Linked DNA regions of Pseudonocardia sp. HH130630-07. The protein of the gene in region 2 interacts with the protein of the main gene of each other region in a pairwise test. Links are inferred from orthologs where the notes say so. Each region holds a gene or a part of one and is shown on either strand. Other genes may lie near its edges.

What was found.
Region 1: the proteins of AFB00_RS08385 (region 2) and clpS interact in binary tests that used the Escherichia coli proteins (3 or more experiments, as listed by UniProt). The link is inferred for Pseudonocardia sp. HH130630-07 from one-to-one orthologs.

Annotation. Positions count from the first base shown.
Region 1 is NZ_CP013854.1:3,819,131-3,827,868, reverse strand. What follows is about bases 2,470-5,270. They hold clpS (ATP-dependent Clp protease adapter ClpS), read right to left. Parts: upstream 4,118-5,270; coding sequence 3,821-4,117; downstream 2,470-3,820. Other genes in these bases: AFB00_RS18135 (nicotinate phosphoribosyltransferase), read left to right, coding at 4,156-5,270; AFB00_RS18145 (DUF2017 domain-containing protein), read right to left, coding at 3,276-3,824; AFB00_RS18150 (bifunctional metallophosphatase/5'-nucleotidase), read left to right, coding at 2,470-3,268. Also shown: AFB00_RS18165 (PLP-dependent cysteine synthase family protein), read right to left, coding at 1-495; AFB00_RS18160 (MoaD/ThiS family protein), read right to left, coding at 553-828; AFB00_RS18155 (Mov34/MPN/PAD-1 family protein), read right to left, coding at 952-1,446; more of AFB00_RS18150, read left to right, coding at 1,580-2,469; more of AFB00_RS18135, read left to right, coding at 5,271-5,490; AFB00_RS18130 (isochorismatase family protein), read left to right, coding at 5,492-6,067; AFB00_RS18125 (BCCT family transporter), read right to left, coding at 6,101-7,906; AFB00_RS18120 (aromatic ring-hydroxylating oxygenase subunit alpha), read left to right, coding at 8,303-8,738. UniProt on the Escherichia coli protein: Involved in the modulation of the specificity of the ClpAP-mediated ATP-dependent protein degradation.
Region 2 is NZ_CP013854.1:1,749,942-1,758,621, reverse strand. Bases 3,121-5,863 are described here. They hold AFB00_RS08385 (Dps family protein), read right to left. Parts: upstream 4,894-5,863; coding sequence 4,348-4,893; downstream 3,121-4,347. Other genes in these bases: AFB00_RS08375 (cobalamin B12-binding domain-containing protein), read right to left, coding at 5,487-5,863; AFB00_RS08380 (STAS domain-containing protein), read right to left, coding at 5,131-5,490; AFB00_RS33040 (hypothetical protein), read right to left, coding at 4,932-5,069; AFB00_RS08390 (DUF3040 domain-containing protein), read left to right, coding at 3,930-4,253; AFB00_RS08395 (metal-dependent transcriptional regulator), read left to right, coding at 3,121-3,801. In the rest of the region: AFB00_RS08420 (sensor histidine kinase), read right to left, coding at 1-260; AFB00_RS08415 (response regulator transcription factor), read right to left, coding at 285-1,004; AFB00_RS33045 (hypothetical protein), read right to left, coding at 1,069-1,209; AFB00_RS08410 (nicotianamine synthase family protein), read right to left, coding at 1,261-2,112; AFB00_RS08405 (DMT family transporter), read left to right, coding at 2,238-2,567; AFB00_RS08400 (TetR/AcrR family transcriptional regulator), read left to right, coding at 2,560-3,090; more of AFB00_RS08395, read left to right, coding at 3,100-3,120; more of AFB00_RS08375, read right to left, coding at 5,864-6,584; AFB00_RS08370 (PP2C family protein-serine/threonine phosphatase), read right to left, coding at 6,581-8,215; AFB00_RS08365 (DUF4383 domain-containing protein), read right to left, coding at 8,350-8,680.

The DNA.
Region 1 (8,738 bases), 2.1 Mb from region 2 along the record:
CAGGTCGCGCAGGATCTCCGGGCCGGTGCCGCGGTAGTGCGCGTCGGTGTTCGCCGGGTTGCCGTACTGGTAGAGCATGACCCAGTCGGTGTGCTCGGCGGCGAGCTGTTTCGCGACGGCGACGGCCTGGTTCGAGCCACCGGCCGCCGGCGAGGAGATGATCTGCGCGCCGTACATCGCGAGCAGCTGGCGCCGCTCCTCCGAGGTGTTCTCGGGCATCACGCAGACCAGCTGGTAGCCCTTGAGCCGGGCGGCCATCGCCAGCGAGATCCCGGTGTTGCCCGAGGTGGGCTCCAGGATCGTGCACCCCGGCGTGAGCAGCCCCTGCTTCTCCGCGTCGGTGATCATGGCCAGCGCGGGCCGGTCCTTGATCGAGCCGGTGGGGTTGCGGTCCTCCAGCTTCGCCCACAGTCGGACGTCCTCCGACGGCGACAGCGCGGGCAGCCCGACGAGCGGGGTGTCGCCGACGGCGTCCAGCAGCGAGTCGTAACGCACGGGTCTCCCCTTCGCGCTCCGGGACGGGTCCCGCCCCGGAGCCGGTGGATCGAGCGGTCAGCGTCCGCCGGCGACGGCCGGGAGGATGGTCAGCGTCGAGCTGTCCGACACCGGGGCCTGCAGGCCACCGGCGAAGCGGACGTCCTCGTCGTCGACGTAGATGTTGACGAACCGGTGCAGCTTGCCGTCGGTGATCAGGCGGTCCTTGATGCCGCTGTGGCGCGACTCCAGGTCGTCGATGACGGCGGCGACGGTGTCACCCTTGGCCTCGACGGCCTTCTCGCCGCCGGTGTGGGTGCGCAGGATGGTGGGGACGGAGACGGAGACGGCCATCTGAGCTGATCACTCCTGGTTCGTTGCGGGTGGCTGGGCAGCGGGTACTGCTGCACGCGGCAACGTGGCCGGAGTACGGCGACATTCCCGCGGACCGCCTGCGCGGGATGCGCCGACGGTGGATCAGGTCCGGTCGGGGACGTCGTCGGAGCCGGTGTGGGAGAACATGTAGGACTCGACGACGACCAGGTCGTCCTCGACGATCGCGCCGCCGGCCAGGTGGTAGGACCGCACCTCGGGCTCGCCGTCGGCGGTGGCCAGGCCGACGATCAGCCAGTGCTGGTCGGGGGTCCACTCCATCTGCGCGACGTCCTTGACCGACGGGTACGCCTCGGGCAGCCCGGTGTCGGTCAGCGGCCGGCGCGGGACCCGGGTGTGCGAGTGGACGACGAGCATCCGCCGCTCACCGCGGGCGTCGAGGTCGCGCTCCAGCGCGATGTCCTCGGCCGGGGCGAACGCGAAGTCGCTGGCCACCTCGTCGGCGTTGGTCATCGGGACGTACCGCTCGGCGTGCGCGCCGGTCTCCGGGCCCACGAGCTGCCCGCACGCCTCGACCGGGAAGTCCCGGCGGGCGTGCGCGACGATCTCGTCGACCAGATCGGAGCGGATGGCGAGCACACGGCGAGGATACGGGGCCGCCCGGTGCGGACGCACTCCGTTCGGACCCGGCTCACAACGTTCATCCACCGGCAATGCCCGATTGTGACCTGCACCACGGGACACCCGGGCGATCCGGGCCGATACTGCCGACGTGCCCGCCTCCACCCGCCGTGTCGCGTTCGTCCTGGCCGCCGTGCTCGCCGTGGCCCTGGTGGCCGGGGTCGCCGTGTGGGCGGCCGGGTCCCCGGGCGGGCCCGGCGCGGGTTCCTCGACGGTCCGGCTGATCACGTTCAACGACCTGCACGGCAACCTGGAACCGCCGAGCGGGTCCTCGGCCGAGGTGAGCACCGACGACGGCGCCGAGGTCGAGGCGGGCGGTGCCGCCTACCTCGCGGCGCACGTGAACCGGTTGCGCGGCGAGCAGCCGGACTCGGTGCTGCTCTCGACCGGGGACAACATCGGGGCCTCCCCGCTGGCCTCGGCCCTGTTCCGGGACGAGCCGACGGTCGAGCTGCTCGACCGGATGGGTGTGGCCGCCTCGGTGGCCGGCAACCACGAGTTCGACGAGGGCATCGACGAGCTGCGCCGGATCGTCGATGGTGGCTGCCACCCGGCCGACGGCTGCCGCTTCGACCCCGCCTACGACGGCGCGTCGTTCCCGGTGCTGGCCGCGAACGTCACCGGGGCCGACGGCCGGCCGGCGCTGCCCGCGACGCAGGTCGTCGAGGCCGGTGGGACCCGGATCGGCGTCATCGGCGCGACGCTGAGCGAGCTGGGCGATCTCGTCTCCCCGGACGGGATCCGCGGGCTCACGGCCGGCGACGAGGTCGCGGCGGTCGACGCGGCGTCGCGGGAGCTGACCGCACAGGGCGTCCGGGCCCAGGTCCTGCTGCTGCACCAGGGCGACGAGACGGGCCCGACCTCCGGCGCGGACGCCGGCCCGTCGGCCTGCCCGGTGGAGCCCGGCGGGCCGGGGTCGCGGATCGCCGCGGCCGTCTCCCCGGACGTCGACGCCGTGTTCTCCGCCCACACCCACCAGCAGTACGTCTGTTCCGCCACCGACCCCGCCGGGGCACCGCGGCCGTTCGTGCAGGGTCTGTCGTTCGGGCGGCTGCTGTCGGTGCTCGACCTCGCGATCACCGGGGACGGCGACGTCGACCGCGCCGCCACCACCGCCCGGAACGAGGTCGTGACCCGCGACGTCGCGCCCGACCCGGCCGCGCAGGAGATCGTCGACCGGGCCGTCGCGGAGTCGGCCCCGCTGGCCGGGCGCCCGGTCGGCAGCCTCGCCGGCCCGCTCCCCCGGGCCGCCGCACCGTCCGGGTTGTCCCCGCTCGGCACGGTGATCGCCGACGCCCAGCTCGCCGCGTCCCGCGGGGACGGCGCCCAGCTCGCGCTGACCAACCCCGGCGGCGTCCGCGCCGACCTGATCCCGGGGCCCGGCGGGCAGGTGACCTACGGGCAGGCCTACACCGTGCAGCCGTTCGGCAACGTCCTGCAGACGATGACCCTGACCGGGGCGCAGCTGCGGGCGGTGCTCGACCAGCAGTTCACCGTCGAGGACGGCCCGACGGTGCTGCAGACGTCGTCGAACGTCCGGTACGCGGTGACCGGCGACCGGGTCGGCGGGATCGAGGTCGACGGCACCCCGGTCACCGACGACGGCCGCTACCGGGTCGCCGTCAACAACTTCCTGTCCGCCGGGGGGGACGGCTTCGACGCCTTCGCCGCCGGGACCGAGCTGGTCGGCGGTCCGGTGGACCTGGACGCGTTCGTCGCCTACCTGCAGGCGACGCCGGGACTCACACCGCCGCCGACCGACCGGATCGACCGCGGCTGAACCGGGCTCAGCCCTGCACACGCACCCGGACCAGGGAGTCCTGCACGTAGGTCAGCCAGTGGTAGACGCCGAGGTGCCGGGCCCGCGGATCGTCCTCGGGCAGCTGCTCGGGCATGTCCTCGCTCACGTCGAGGGCCGTGCCCAGCGCCAGCCGGACGTCGTTCAGCGCGGCCAGCCAGGCGTCGGCCTGCTCCGGGGTCAGCTCGAGGCGCCCGCCGGACTCCGGCAGCGTGTCCAGCACGGTCTCGGCCGCCTGGTCCTTGGCCTCGATCAGCGCGGGCTCGTGCAGCGAGCGCAGGCCCCCGGCGAGGTCGGAGTCCTCGCTGGTGAAGTCGGGCAGCAGCCGGGCGAGCACCCGGTCGGTGGGCCGGCTGGTGGGGCCGGTGCGGATGCCGGTCAGGGTGGCCAGCTCGTCCTCCGGGGCCAGCGCGGCCCGGCCGGCGAGCATCTGCCGGACCTCCGTGAACAGCCCGCGCAGCACCGCGGCCTCCTCGCCGGAGAACCCCGAGGTGTAGCGGAGCCGCGCGCCGCGCCCGCTGCGCTTCCAGCCGTTCATGCGCGCTGCATGGTGGCCCAGAGGCCGGCCGCGTGCAGCTGGGCGACGTGCCCCTCGACCGTCTCCTTGTCCCCGGAGGACACGGCGGCCCGGCCCTTGTGGTGCACGTCGAGCATCAGGGCCGTCGCCTTCGCCTCGGGGTAGCTGAAGACCTTCTGCAGCACGTAGGTCACGTACGACATGAGGTTGACCGGGTCGTTCCACACGATCGCCTGCCACGGGGTCTCCGGGGCGGTGTCCTCGTCGGTGTCCGGCGACACCTGCTCGATGGGTGACGGCGACGGGGCGGTCATGGCGACCATGGTGACACAGGCGCCCGTAGGCTCCCGCCATGACCGGTTCGGCCCCGGGGGGCACAGAGACCACCAGTGAGTCCGGCACGGCGCTCCTGACCGACCGCTACGAGCTGACGATGGTGGCGGCCGCGCTCGCCGACGGCACCGCGGACCGGCGGTGCGTCTTCGAGCTGTTCGCCCGCCGGCTGCCGGACGGGCGCCGCTACGGCGTCGTCGCCGGTACCGGGCGGCTGCTGCAGGCGCTGGAGCGGTTCCGGTTCGGCGCCGCGGACCTGGCCGCGCTGGACGGGGTCGTCGACGCGGCCACCCTGGACTGGCTGCGGGACTACCGCTTCACCGGCGACGTCGACGGCTATCCCGAGGGCGAGCTGTACTTCCCCGGCTCCCCGGTGCTGACCGTCACCGGCAGCTTCGCCGACGCCGTCGTCCTGGAGACCCTGGCGCTGTCGATCTTCAACCACGACTGCGCGATCGCCTCGGCCGCGGCCCGGATGGTGACCGCGGCGGCCGGGCGCCCGCTGATCGAGATGGGGTCGCGGCGCACCCACGAGGAGGCCGCCGTCGCCGCCGCGCGCTCGGCCTACCTGGCCGGGTTCACGACGACGTCGAACCTCGCCGCCGGCGCCCGCTTCGGCATCCCGACGGCCGGGACCGCCGCGCACGCCTGGGTGCTGCTGCACGACGACGAGCCGTCCGCGTTCGCGAGCCAGGTCGCCGCCCTGGGGACCGGGACCACGCTGCTCGTCGACACCTACGACATCCGGGCCGGGATCGCGAACGCCGTCGCCGCCGCCGGGACCGGCCTGGGCGCGATCCGGATCGACTCCGGAGACCTCGGCGAGCTGGCCCGCCAGGCCCGCGACCAGCTGGACGCGCTCGGCGCGACCGGGACCCGGATCGTGCTCTCCGGCGATCTCGACGAGTACGCCATCGCCTCGCTGCGCGCCGAGCCGGTCGACTCCTACGGCGTCGGCACCTCGGTCGCGACCGGCTCCGGCGCCCCGACCGCCGGCATGGTCTACAAGCTTGTCGAGGTCGACGGGCGGCCGGTGAGCAAGCGGTCGAGCGCCAAGGAGTCCCGCGGCGGGCGGAAGTCGGCGGTGCGCCGGTTCAAGCCGACCGGGACGGCGGTCGAGGAGGTCGTGCACCCGCACGACGAGGCGCCGCGGCTGGGCCCGCACGACCGGACGCTGCCGGTCCCGCTCGTCCGGGCCGGGTCGGTCGTCGCGGCGCCCGAGCACACCGGCCTGGAGGCCGCCCGGGACCGGCTGCGCACCGCGCTGGTCGCCGTCCCCTGGGAGGGGCTGAAGCTCTCCCGCGGGGAGCCCGCGATCCCGACCACGTTCCGCACCCCCGGATCGGAGAGCTGAGATGGCCAGGGCGCTGATCGTCGTCGACGTGCAGAACGACTTCTGCGAGGGCGGATCGCTCGCCGTCACCGGCGGGGCCGCCGTCGCCGCCGGGATCGGGGCGCTCGCGACCGGTGGCGGGTACGACCACGTCGTCGCCACCCGGGACGTGCACGTCGATCCCGGGCCGCACTTCTCCGGCACCCCGGACTTCGTCGACTCGTGGCCGCCGCACTGCCGGGCCGGGACGCCCGGGGCGTCGTTCCATCCCGCGCTGGACGTCGCGCCGATCGAGTGCGTCTTCGACAAGGGCGCCTACACCAGCGCCTACTCCGGGTTCGAGGGCGCGAGCGACAACGAGTCCGGTACGCCGCTCGCGGACTGGCTGGACGCGCGCGGGGTCACCGCGGTCGACGTCGTCGGGCTCGCGACCGACCACTGCGTGCTGGCCACCGCGCTGGACGCGGCCCGGCTCGGGCTGACGACCGCGGTCCTGCTCGGGCACTGTGCCGGGGTCGCGGCGGGGACGACGGAGCGGGCGCTGGCGGAGCTGCGCGCGGCCGGGGTGCGGATCGACGGGGAGCGCCCCGGCGGGTGAGCCCGCGGTACCCCGGCCGCTGCGTGCGACCGGTCAGTCGCCGCGGTGGGCCGCCCCGGCCCGCTCGCCCGGATCCGGCTCGTCGTCACCGGACCGGTCGCCGGCCCCGTCGCCGGGTCCGGCCCGGCCGCCGTCCGGTGTGCCGGGTGCGGTCCCGTCCGTTCCCGCGGGGGCCGGCGGGTCCCCGTCGTCGCGGCCGAAGGTCCCGACCTTCACGTAGAAGTCGTCGCCGTGGCGGTCGGTGGCCCAGTCCACCGCCTGCTCGATGACCTCGGTCCCCTTGATGCTCCGCAGGATGATCCGGTCGCGGCGCAGGTCCCGGTGCAGGGCCAGGCACAGCAGCACCATGATCACGACGAACGGTGCGGCGACCAGGATGGTCAGGTCCTGGATGCCACCGAGCGCGTCCTCCCCGCCGGTGGCCAGCATCAGCACGGCGACCGCGCCCATCGCGGCGCCCCACACGACCACCACCCAGCGGCTCGGCTCGATGGTGCCGCGCTGGGACAGCGTGCCCATGACGATCGACGCGGCGTCGGCGCCGGAGACGAAGAAGATCGCCACCAGGGCCATGACGAGCAGCCCGGTGAAGGTCGCCCACGGGTAGGCGGCCAGCATCTGGAACAGCTGGACGTCGGAGTCGTCGGAGAACTCGGTGACGCCGTCCTGCACCTGGGTGATCGCGGTCCCGCCGAAGACGCAGAACCACACCAGCGAGACCAGGCTCGGCGCGAGGATGACGCCGCCGACGAACTCCCGGATGGTGCGGCCCCGGGAGATCCGGGCCAGGAACATCCCGACGAACGGCGTCCAGGAGATCCACCAGGCCCAGTAGAAGACCGTCCAGCTCGACAGCCAGTCCAGCATCGGCTCCCCGCCGACCGCCTCGGTGCGCGCCACCATCTCGAAGAACTGGGAGAAATAGGCCCCGATCGTCGTCGGGAGGAGGTCCAGGATCAGCACCGTCGGGCCGACCACGAACACGAACACCGCCAGCGCGGCGGCGAGCACCATGTTGGTGTTGGACAGCCACTGGATGCCGCGGGCGACGCCGGAGACCGCCGAGAGGACGAACGCGGCGGTGAGCACGACGATGACGGCGGCGAGGACGGGGGCGCCGACCTGGCCGTCGACCCAGCCGACGGTCTGCATGCCGCCGCCGATCTGGTAGGCGCCGAAGCCGAGTGAGGCGGCGGAGCCGAACAGGGTGGCGAAGATGGCGAGGATGTCGATGGTCCTGCCGACGCCGCCCTCGGCGGCGCGCCTGCCGATGAGCGGGACGAAGGCCTGGCTGATGAGCTGGCGGCGGCCCTTGCGGAAGGTGGAGTAGGCGATGGCGAGGCCGACGACGGCGTAGATCGCCCACGGGTGCAGGGTCCAGTGGAACAGCGAGGTCGCCATCGACACCTGCAGCGCCTCGGTCGTCCCCGGGGCCGCCGACCCGGGCGGCGGCGAGGTGAAGAAGGTGAGCGGTTCGTTCACGCCGAAGAACATGAGCCCGATGCCCATGCCGGCGGAGAACATCATCGCGATCCAGGAGACCGTGCGGAACTCCGGCTCCTCGTCGTCGGCGCCGAGCCTGATCCGGCCGTACCTGCTGAACGCGAGGAACAGCGCGAACACGACGAAGCCGGTCGCGGCGAGGATGAAGCCCCAGCCCCCGCCGCGCATCAGGCCGCCGATCAGCGTGCTCGCCGCGCCACCGAGGCCCGCCGGGTCGGCGATCCCCCACGCCACGAACAGCAGGGCGAGCCCGATGCCCACCCCGAAGACCGTCCAGTCGGTGCGGAACCTGTGCGCCGGAGGCTCGGTACCCGGCCCGGAATCGACTTCTGCCATGACGTGGCCACCTCTGTTCGGAACTCGTGGTGCGGGCCCGACCTGCTCCTCGTCAGATACTCGATTAATATATCTAGGCACGTTATGGTGTCCACGGAACGCCGGTCAACCCGGTGACCTCGAAGGACCTCCCACCGACACCCGACGACAGCGGAGTCGCCACCGTGTCCGATCCCGTACCGGGCCGGCCGCTACCACGGCACTGCGCGCCGCCGGGATCGCCCCTTGACAGCGACCCCGCCCGCGCGCTCCCATCGTGGTGCGCATGGAGAAATCAGTTGCTGTCGACGCAACGCCGATCCGCTGCGCCACCGGTGCGTCCCGTGACGCACGACCACTCCCCTCCGCCCCGGGCCCGAGCCGAATGCACTCCACTTCTGCACGAGGAGCACTGCCATGACCACCGGTGAGCTGTCCCCCGCCCACGAGGCCCAGACCCTTCCGGAGAGCCTGCGAGAGACCCTCGCCGGGCGCTACTACACCGACCGGGACATCTTCCGGGCCGAGCAGGACGAGATCTTCCACAAGAACTGGTTCTGCTCCGTGCTGGCCGCCGACCTGGAGCGGCCCGGACGGTTCGAGACCGTGCAGATCGGCCGGGAGAGCGTGATCGTCACCCGCGGCCGGGACGGGAAGGTCAACGCGTTCCTCAACGTGTGCCGGCACCGGGGTGCCCGGCTGTGCACCGAGGAGTCCGGCGAGGTCCGGCGCTCGTTCCAGTGTCCGTACCACGCCTGGACCTACGGGCTCGACGGCAAGCTGGTCGCGGCGCCGAACCTGACGGCGATGCCGGACATCGACAAGGTCTCCTACGGGCTGCACCGCGTGCACG
Region 2 (8,680 bases):
TCCGGGGTCCCGGCGAGCCCGGTGAGCAGGTCACCGAGCCCGTCGGAGTCGGTCCGGTCGGCCAGCGCCCGCTCGACCAGCCGGACGTTGACGTCGGCCTGCCGGGTCGCACCCTCGACCCGCTGGTCGACCAGGTACCCGGTGGCCAGGTTCCAGGTCACCGTGCCGAACAGGCCGGTCACCACCAGCGAGACCAGGGCGAACGCGAGCCCGACGCGGTGGCGCAGGGGCAGCCGGCGCAGCGGCAGACGGTTCAGCACGGGCCCTCATTGTGCCGCGCCGGCTCACCCGGCCCGGCCGGGCACCGGGTCGGGGTCCGGCACGTGCCCCACCTTGTACCCGGCCCCGCGCACGGTCAGCACGACCGTCGGCCGGTCCGGGTCGGCCTCGACCTTGCGGCGCAGCCGGCGCACGTGGACGTCGAGCAGCCGGGTGTCGCCGTGGTACTCGTAGCCCCACACCCGCGACAGCAGCTCGTCCCGGGTGACGATCCGGCCCTCCGCCGCGGCGAGCTCGCTGAGCAGCCGGAACTCGGTCCGGGTGAGGTGCACGGGCGCACCGGCCCGCAGCGCGACACCCTCGTCCGGGCGCAGCTCCACCTCGCCCAGCGTCACCCGCCGCGGGGCGGCCGGAGCCGGCCGGCGGCGCCGCAGCAGGGCGCGCACCCGGGCGGCGAGCTCGCCGGCGACCAGCGGTTTGGTGACGTAGTCGTCGGCGCCTGCCTCCAGCCCGGTGATGACGTCCGCGGAGTCCGACCGCGCCGTCACCATGATGATCGGCAGGTCACCCGCGTCGCGGAGCCTGCGGCACACGGTGAAGCCGTCGATGCCGGGCAGCATCAGGTCCAGCAGGACGACGTCGACGTCCGGGTCACCGGCCCGCTCCAGCGCGTCCTCCCCGGTGTGCACGACGTCGACGGCGAAACCCTCGTCGTCGAGTGCGAGCACGAGCGAGCGGCCGACCCGGACGTCGTCGTCGACCAGCAGTACCCGGGTCCGCGTCACGCCGGACAGTGCACCCGATCCGGGGCCCGCGGTCGAACCGGGCGCGCCGGGAGGCCCGTGATCGTCAGCGGATCGCAAGCCCGCAGCGCCAGCAGCGGCGCGGTCCGCCGTCGGCCGGGGCGGGCTCGTCGGACGGCATGGCCCCGCACTCCGGGCACAACCGGTCCAGCCAGCAGACGGGATCGCCGGGCTCGTCGTCGGGCACGGGTACACCGCACCACCGGGCCGGCCGCCGGGTCCAGTCCCGGCGGCGGCGTCATCGGCGGGCGGTCGCCACCAGCACCGAGTTCACGACGTCGGTGCGGGGATGGACCTCCAGCAGGACGTCCAGGCCGGTCAGGTCGGCGGCCGTCACCTCGGGGTAGAGCAGCGTCCGCAGGCCCGCCGCGGTGCGCACCAGCTGGGTGGCCTCCGGCGCCGCGGCCGCGATCCGGGAGGTGATGCGGTCCTTCGCCGCCGCGTCGGTGCCCACGAGCGCGCCGAGCAGCACCAGGTCGGCCCCGGCCAGGACGTCCGGCCCGACGTCGGCGACGTCGGTGCACACGGTGCGGGCCCCGATCCCGAGCGCGGTGGCCACCGCGGCACCGGCCCGGGCCGCCTCCGGGTCCCGGTCGACGTGCACGACGTCGACGCCGTGCCGGGCGGCCAGCACCAGCCCGGTGAGCGGCAGCGGCCCCGAGCCCAGCACCACGGCCCGGCGCGGCACCGGGCGCCCCACCGCGGCGAGCGCGGCCAGCTCCAGCCGGACGAGGTCGTGGTAGTTGCCCAGGTAGGGGAACCGGTCCAGCTCGGCGGCCGGATCGGCGGCGGTCGCGATGCGCCGGGCCCAGTGCCGCTCCATGTGCCCCTCGCCCGCCGAGCTCAGCGCCCGCAGCCCGGCGGAGTGCGCCGCGACCCGTGCCAGCACCCCGCCGGTGCAGCCGGCCGGCGGATGACAGCACAGCCGCACCAGCTCGGAGAACGCGGCGTCGACCTCGGCCCCGGGACGCAGGTCGGTCCGCTCCAGCAGGGCCCGCAGTGCGACCAGCCGCTGCGCCGTCCGGTTCTCGGCGTCGGCACCGCGTGGCGGGTGGGGAACTGTGATCGGACGACTGCTCTGCGTGGTCACGATGATCCACCGTATCCAATGAAAACCGTTATGCATGTGGGTCGTCCGGGTGGCGTAGAAAATGGAGCAAATGCTCAGGAGTTGGTCTAGCCTGGGGACGGAAGCACGGACGAGGAGGAAGACCGATGTGGGGATGGCTGGCGCTCGCGGTGGGCGCCGAGGTGACGGCGACGCTCTCGCTGCGCGCGTCGAACGGGTTCAGCCGGTTGCTGCCCTCGCTGGTCACCGTGGCCGGGTACGGGACGGCGTTCTGGGCGCTGTCCCAGGCGCTGACCAGGGGAATGGCGCTCGGTGTCGCCTACGGCGTCTGGGCCGCGGTGGGTGTCGCGCTGGTCGCGGTGATCGGCGCGCTGTTCCTCGGCGAGTCGCTCAGCTGGGTCCAGGCGGGCGGGATCGTGCTGGTGATCTGCGGGGTGCTGGCCCTGGAGCTGGGCGGGAACACCTCGCATGCCTGAACCGGGCGACGGCCGGTTGCGCAAGGGCGAGCGCCGCCGCCGGGCCCTGCTGGAGGCGACGATGCGCCTGGTCGGCCGGCGCGGCACGGCCGCGGTGACCCAGCGGGCGGTCGCGGCCGAGGCCGGGGTGCCCCCGAGCGCGGTGCTCTACTACTTCGCCACGGTCGACGACCTGCTCGTCGCGGCCCTGACCGACGTCAACGACGACTACGTCGCCCGGCTGGCCGCGATCGCGACGGTCGAGGACCTGGTCGGGCTCATCGAGGACTGCGCCCGCCAGGACCGGCTGCGCACCGTCGCCGAGTACGAGCTGCTGCTGCACGCCGCCCGGCGCGACGAGCTGCGGGCGGAGCTGCACCGCTGGGACACCGCGCTCGCCGGTGCGGCGCAGCGCCTGGTCCCCGGCGATCCGGAGGTCCGGTCGCTGCTCGTCGCGGCGGCGAACGGGTTGTTCCTGGCGGCCGCCCTCGGCTCGCCGTGCGACACCGCGGCGCTCGCCCGGCTCGTGTGCCGCACGGGATAACGTGGGGCCATGAGCCCGGATCGCCACTCGGAGTCCGTGGAGAACTACCTGAAGACGATCTTCCTGCTCGCCGAGCGGTGGGAGGGGTCGGTGGGCGTCTCCGCGCTGGCCGAGCGTCTGGGGGTGTCGTCGCCGTCGGCGTCCGGGATGGTCCGCAAGCTGGTCGACGCCGGTCTGGTCGACCACGCCCGGTACGCGGGCATCACCCTCACCGAGGCCGGCCGGGAGTCGGCGCTGGCGGTCGTCCGCCGGCACCGGTTGATCGAGATGTTCCTGGTCACCGAGCTGGACCTGGCCTGGGACGAGGTGCACGAGGAGGCCGAGTCCCTCGAGCACGCCGTCTCCGACCGGCTGCTCGACCGGATCGACGACCGGCTCGGCCACCCGCGGTTCGACCCGCACGGCGACCCGATCCCGGGCCGGGACGGGCGGCTGCCCGTGATCGAGGCGCGCCGGTTGCCCGAGCTGCGGTTCGGCGAGGGCGGTGAGCTGGTCCGCGTCGACGACACCGATCCCGAGGTGCTCCGCTACCTCGACGCGCACGACGTCCGGCTCGGCGACCGGGTCGATCTGCTCACCCGCAAGCCGTTCGAGGGTCCGTACGTGGTGCGGCTGCGCCGGACCGCGGACCGTGCGGCCTCCGACGCCGAGCACGAGTGGGGCCCGACCCTCGCCCGGGCGCTCTGGGTCGGCGCCACCGAGAGCAGCTGATCCGGGCGAACCACACTTTCGGGACTATTCGTCCCTAACGGCCGTATCACCTGGTACGGCTGGCTGTGGCCGCCACTCCTGCCTACGCTCGGCGGACGCGTTCCCCGCGCACCGCCGAAGGAGCCCCCGTGCGGCAGGACCGGCCCGAGAGACCGCTCGACGACGACGAGCGTCGCGCGCTCGCGCAGATCGCCGCGGCGACCCAGCGCGACGATCCCGGCCTGGCCCATCGGCTCTCCGGGACCGAGGGCATCGAGCATCCGCCGGTGCGCCGCACCGGGACCCCGCTGCGCTGGTGGGTCGTCGGCGCGGTGATGACCGTCGCCGTGCTGTTCGCCCTGGTCGTGACCTGGCTGCCGCCGGTCGTCGCCCCGGCCGTGGTGTTCGGGGTGCTGCTGATCGGCATCCCGGCCGCGTGCGTCGTGTGGGCCCGCCGGCGCAACGAGCTCTAGGACGAGGTCGGGCCCGGCCGGGCCTGTGCAAGGAACGGTGGTTCCGGCCCCCGCGGTGCGGGAACCGGGCCCGGGAGCCTCGGCGCGGGAGTCGTTACCGCGCGGCGTTCGCCGCGCCGGCCTCGGTCGCGTTGCCCGCGGTGTTCAGCGAACCGTCGGAGTTCTCCAGGTGCGCGCGGACGAACCACTGGTACTGCTCGAGCGCCCCGGCCTGGGCGATGAGCATGTCCTGGGTGACCGGGTCGAGGGTCTCCAGCTTCTCGATCTGGCTGCGGTGGTCGCCGATGACCCCGGTGTAGACGAGGTCGAGCGCGCCGAGGTGGGCGATGGCGTGGTCACGGCCGATCGAGTAGTCGTCCCAGGTGCGCTCGCGGACGAGCGCGCCCGGCGTGCCGTCCGGCGAGCCGCCCAGCGTGGCGATCCGCTCCGCGACGTCGTCGACGAACCCGCGGACCGCTTCGACCTGCGGGTCCAGCATCTCGTGCACCGCGATGAAGTTCGGTCCGATGACGTTCCAGTGCACGTGCTTGAGCGTGAGCTGGAGGTCGTTCAGCGCGTGCAGACGGTTCTGCAGCAGCGCGACGACCTGCTCGGCGTCGCCGTGCTCCAGGCCCGGAACGGTGTAACGGATGGTGCCCATGGTGTTCGGTGCTCCTTCCGGAGAGCGGTGCGGGATGGTCAGGACGCGGCGGGACGGTCGTCGTCCCGGCGGACGGGCTGCTCGCCCAGGTGCACGCCGTCGCCGTCCGGGGACTCGTCCACGGGCGTGTCGCTCTGCTCGGTCGGCACCGGGCCGCGATCGTTCGGCGTCGTCACGGACGGCGGGTACCCGCGCACGCCGGGGACCATGTACGCCGCGGTGCGGATGTGAGCTGGATCAGGTGTCGGACAGTTCCTCGCGGCTGCGGCCCGCCCCGCCGACGAGGTGGTCGAGCGTCCGGGTGACCTGCAGCAGGCGCTCCAGCGCGGGCCGGCGGTTGTCCAGGTGCAGGACGACGCCCGCGGCCGCCGTCCGGCGCCGCACCATCAGCAGCGAGGACAGGCCGTAGGAGTCGCAGTAGCCGAGCCCACCGCAGTCCAGGTGCAGCTCGCGCAGCCCGCCCCGGTGCAGCCGGGCACCGACCTCCGAGGTCAGCGTGTCGGCGCTCTCGTAGTCGAGGTCCCCGGCGACGGCCGCGCACACGACGCCCGGCTGCGGGCTGCTCCAGGTCAGCGAGAGCTCTCGCGCGTCACTCATGCGGGCCTCCCCGTCCGGTCCAGTGCCCCCGCCCCGGCCGCCTCCACCGTCGCGTCGGCCGGTTCCGCGTCCGCCGCGGTCCGCCGGGCGGAGGCCGAGCGCAGCAGCTCGGCGGCGCGGGTGAAGTCGCGCAGCTCGTCGGCCAGCAGGTCCAGCACCGGGGGCAGCACCCGGGCCGGCACGGACCGCGCGGTCAGCACCGACGCCGTCCAGTCGAGGAAGTCGGTGAACACCTGGGCGTCGCCGGTGTAGAGGGCGACGCAGAGGAAGTCGACGATGTGCCGGACGTCCTCGGCCGTACGCAGGCGCTGCTCGTCGTCGTAGGACGCCATCACCGGGAGCCGCTCGGGCAGCCGGTCCAGCACGGTCGCGACGAGCTTCGGCGTGTTCCGGCTGACCAGGGTGAACTCCTGGTCCGACAGGTGCGGCAGGTCGTCCAGCGGCTGCGCGTGCGGGTGCGCCGGGGCCGGCAGCCCGGAGGCGAGGGTGTCCGCGGCCGACCGGGCGTCGGGGGCCCACGCGTCCGCGCCGAGCAGCCGGGCGTGCCGGCCGTCCGCGCCGAAGGCGGCCCCGCCGACGATCACCGGGACCCCGGCCGCCTGGCACGCCGAGATCGTCGCGTGCGCGGTCGGCAGCCGGGTGGCGATCGACGACGACAGCGCCACCGCGTCCGGCCCGGTCCGGTGCAGGTGGGTGACCAGGTGCGGGGCCGGTACCTGGGCCCCGAGGTAGTCGACGGTGAACCCGCGCAGCCGCAGGACCTCGGCCAGCAGCCGCGCGGGCAGCGCGTGCCACTCGCCGTCCACGCAGGCGACGGTGATCCGGCCCCGCTCCCCGGAACCGCGGTCCCCGGTCATCGCGAGGGTGCCGACCACGCGCTCGTTGATCGCGGTCGCGGCGTGCTCGGTGGCGACCGAGATGCGGTTGGCCGCCCACTCGGCCCCGACCCGGGCCTGCACGGCGCCGATCACGTCGATCAGGATCGACTCGGGGTCGATGCCGTCGCGGACCGCGTCGACGACGACGTCGACGGCGGTGTACTCGTCACCGCGGACCACGGCGTCCCAGAGCAGGTCGACGTAGCGGGCGATCATGCGGTGTACCTGCCCCGGCCGTGCCCGCCGACGGCGGTGAGGTGCTGCCCGCGGGGCGCGGTGATCGCGAGCACGGCCATGTCGTCGTGGGTGTTGTGGCCGACCCACTCGGTCGCCAGCATCTGGATCCGCTCGACGACGGCCTCGGCCGGCAGTCCCGCGCACTCCGCCGCGGACCGCTGCAGCCGCTCCTCGCCGAACTGATCGCCGCCGAGCGGGCCGCCCCGGCCCTCGGTGATGCCGTCGGTGTAGAGCAGGCAGGTCTCGCCGGGAGCCAGCCGCGTCTCGTAGGTCGTCGCCTCGATCGTGGGCAGCGCGCCGACCAGGGTGCCGAGCGTCGCGGCCTCCTCGGCCCTGCCGTCCGCCCGGATGATCAACGGCGGTGGGTGCCCGGCGCAGGTCAGCCGCAACCGCACGTCGGCACCCTCGCGGGCGACCGACGCCAGCACCAGGGTGACGAACCGGGCGTGCTGGTCGCTGAGCAGGGCGTCGTTCAGCAGGCGGAGCAGCCGCAGGTGGTCGCCGGCCATCGGCCGCAGCGCGTGCAGTGCGCTGCGGATCCGGCCGGTGAGCACGGCCGCCTCCAGGCCCTTGCCGCACACGTCGCCGAGCACGGCGAGCGTCTCGTCGGTGTGCTCGTTCGGCGGGTGGACGTCGTAGAAGTCGCCACCGACCCGCTCGTGGTCCTGGGCGGGGCGGTAACCGCCCGCGAAGTCGACGCCGCCGACGTGCTGCAGCGTCGGCGGGAGCAGGTCGCGCATCAGGGTCTCGGTGATCGAGGCCTGCTGGGCGAACATCCGGGCCGCGGACATGGCCAGGCCGGCCCGCGCGGCGAACTCGCGGGCGGTCGTCTCCTCGCCCTCGCTGAACGGACCGGAACCCGCCCGGCGCAGCAGCACCAGCGCGCCCGCCGGGATCCCGTGTCCGGGCAGCGGCGTCACGACGATCGAGCCGACCGCGCCGAAGTCCTCCGGGGTGATCCAGGACGGCGCGACCGACGGGTCGATCCACCGCGAGGGCACCGGCGGGAACCCGCGCAGGGCCTCGGCCAGGCCGGGAACCTCGTCCGGGTCGATCCGCAGCAGGGTGCCGCGCGGCGGGCCGGACGCACCCGCCACCGCGGTGACGAGCTGGAACCGGCCGCGCTGGGACGGGGTCAGCACCAGCGCACCGTCGGCCAGGTTGCCGACCGCGAGCTCGGCGGTCACCTCCATGCAGCGCAGCAGGTTGAGCGATCCGAGCAGGGCGGCCGACGCCTCCGAGAGGAACGCCGCGCGGGCCTGCTCGACCCGCAGCTCGTCGCAGATCGACTGGACGTCGGTGACGTCGATGAGCCACCAGGTCACCGAGTCGTCGTCGTGGCGCACCGGCTGGACCTCGAGCGCCCGCCCGTCGACGACGTCGGCGAACGGTGCCGGCGCGGACCCCGCGGAGGCGGCGTGCGCGGTGGACAGCCAGGGGACGACGCGGGACACCGGCTCACCGGTGCGCAGCTGCGGGAGCATCGCCCGGGCGGCGTCGTTCGCATCGAGCACGGTGCCGTCGCCGTGCACCGTCACGGCGGCACACGGCGCTCCTGCCCAGCGGGTCTCGGCGAGTGGGCCGGCCACACCGGTCGTCGGCTCCGTCACGTCGCTTCCTGGCCTCCTCGTCCGGCCGGGGATCGGCACCCAAGTGTCCCAGGTGGAGTACCCGACGGTACCGCTGCCGGGCCCGGCCGGCACACGGCGGCCGGGCCCGGCAGCGGTTCGTCCCCCGCCGGGCGTCATCCGGACGGGGTGTCCCCCCGTTCCCGCCGCCAGGCCGTGCGCCGCCCCGCCTGGTCGCGTTCCGCGTCGGCGGCGGCCAGCATCCGGCGCTGCTCCTCGGTCCCGCCGCCGGCCGCGACCAGACGTTCGGTCTCGGCCAGCGAGCGCGCCGCCGCGATGTCGGCCGCGTCCCGCGGGAGTTGCTGTTCACGGTCGGAGTCCGTCTCCGGACGCTGTTCGGCCGCGTAGGGGTTGTCGTCGGGCAACCGCCCGCTGAACCGGCCGTACGCGGCGAGCGTCAGCAACAGCAGCCCGACGACCAGGCTGAACACGACGTTCGGCATCCGG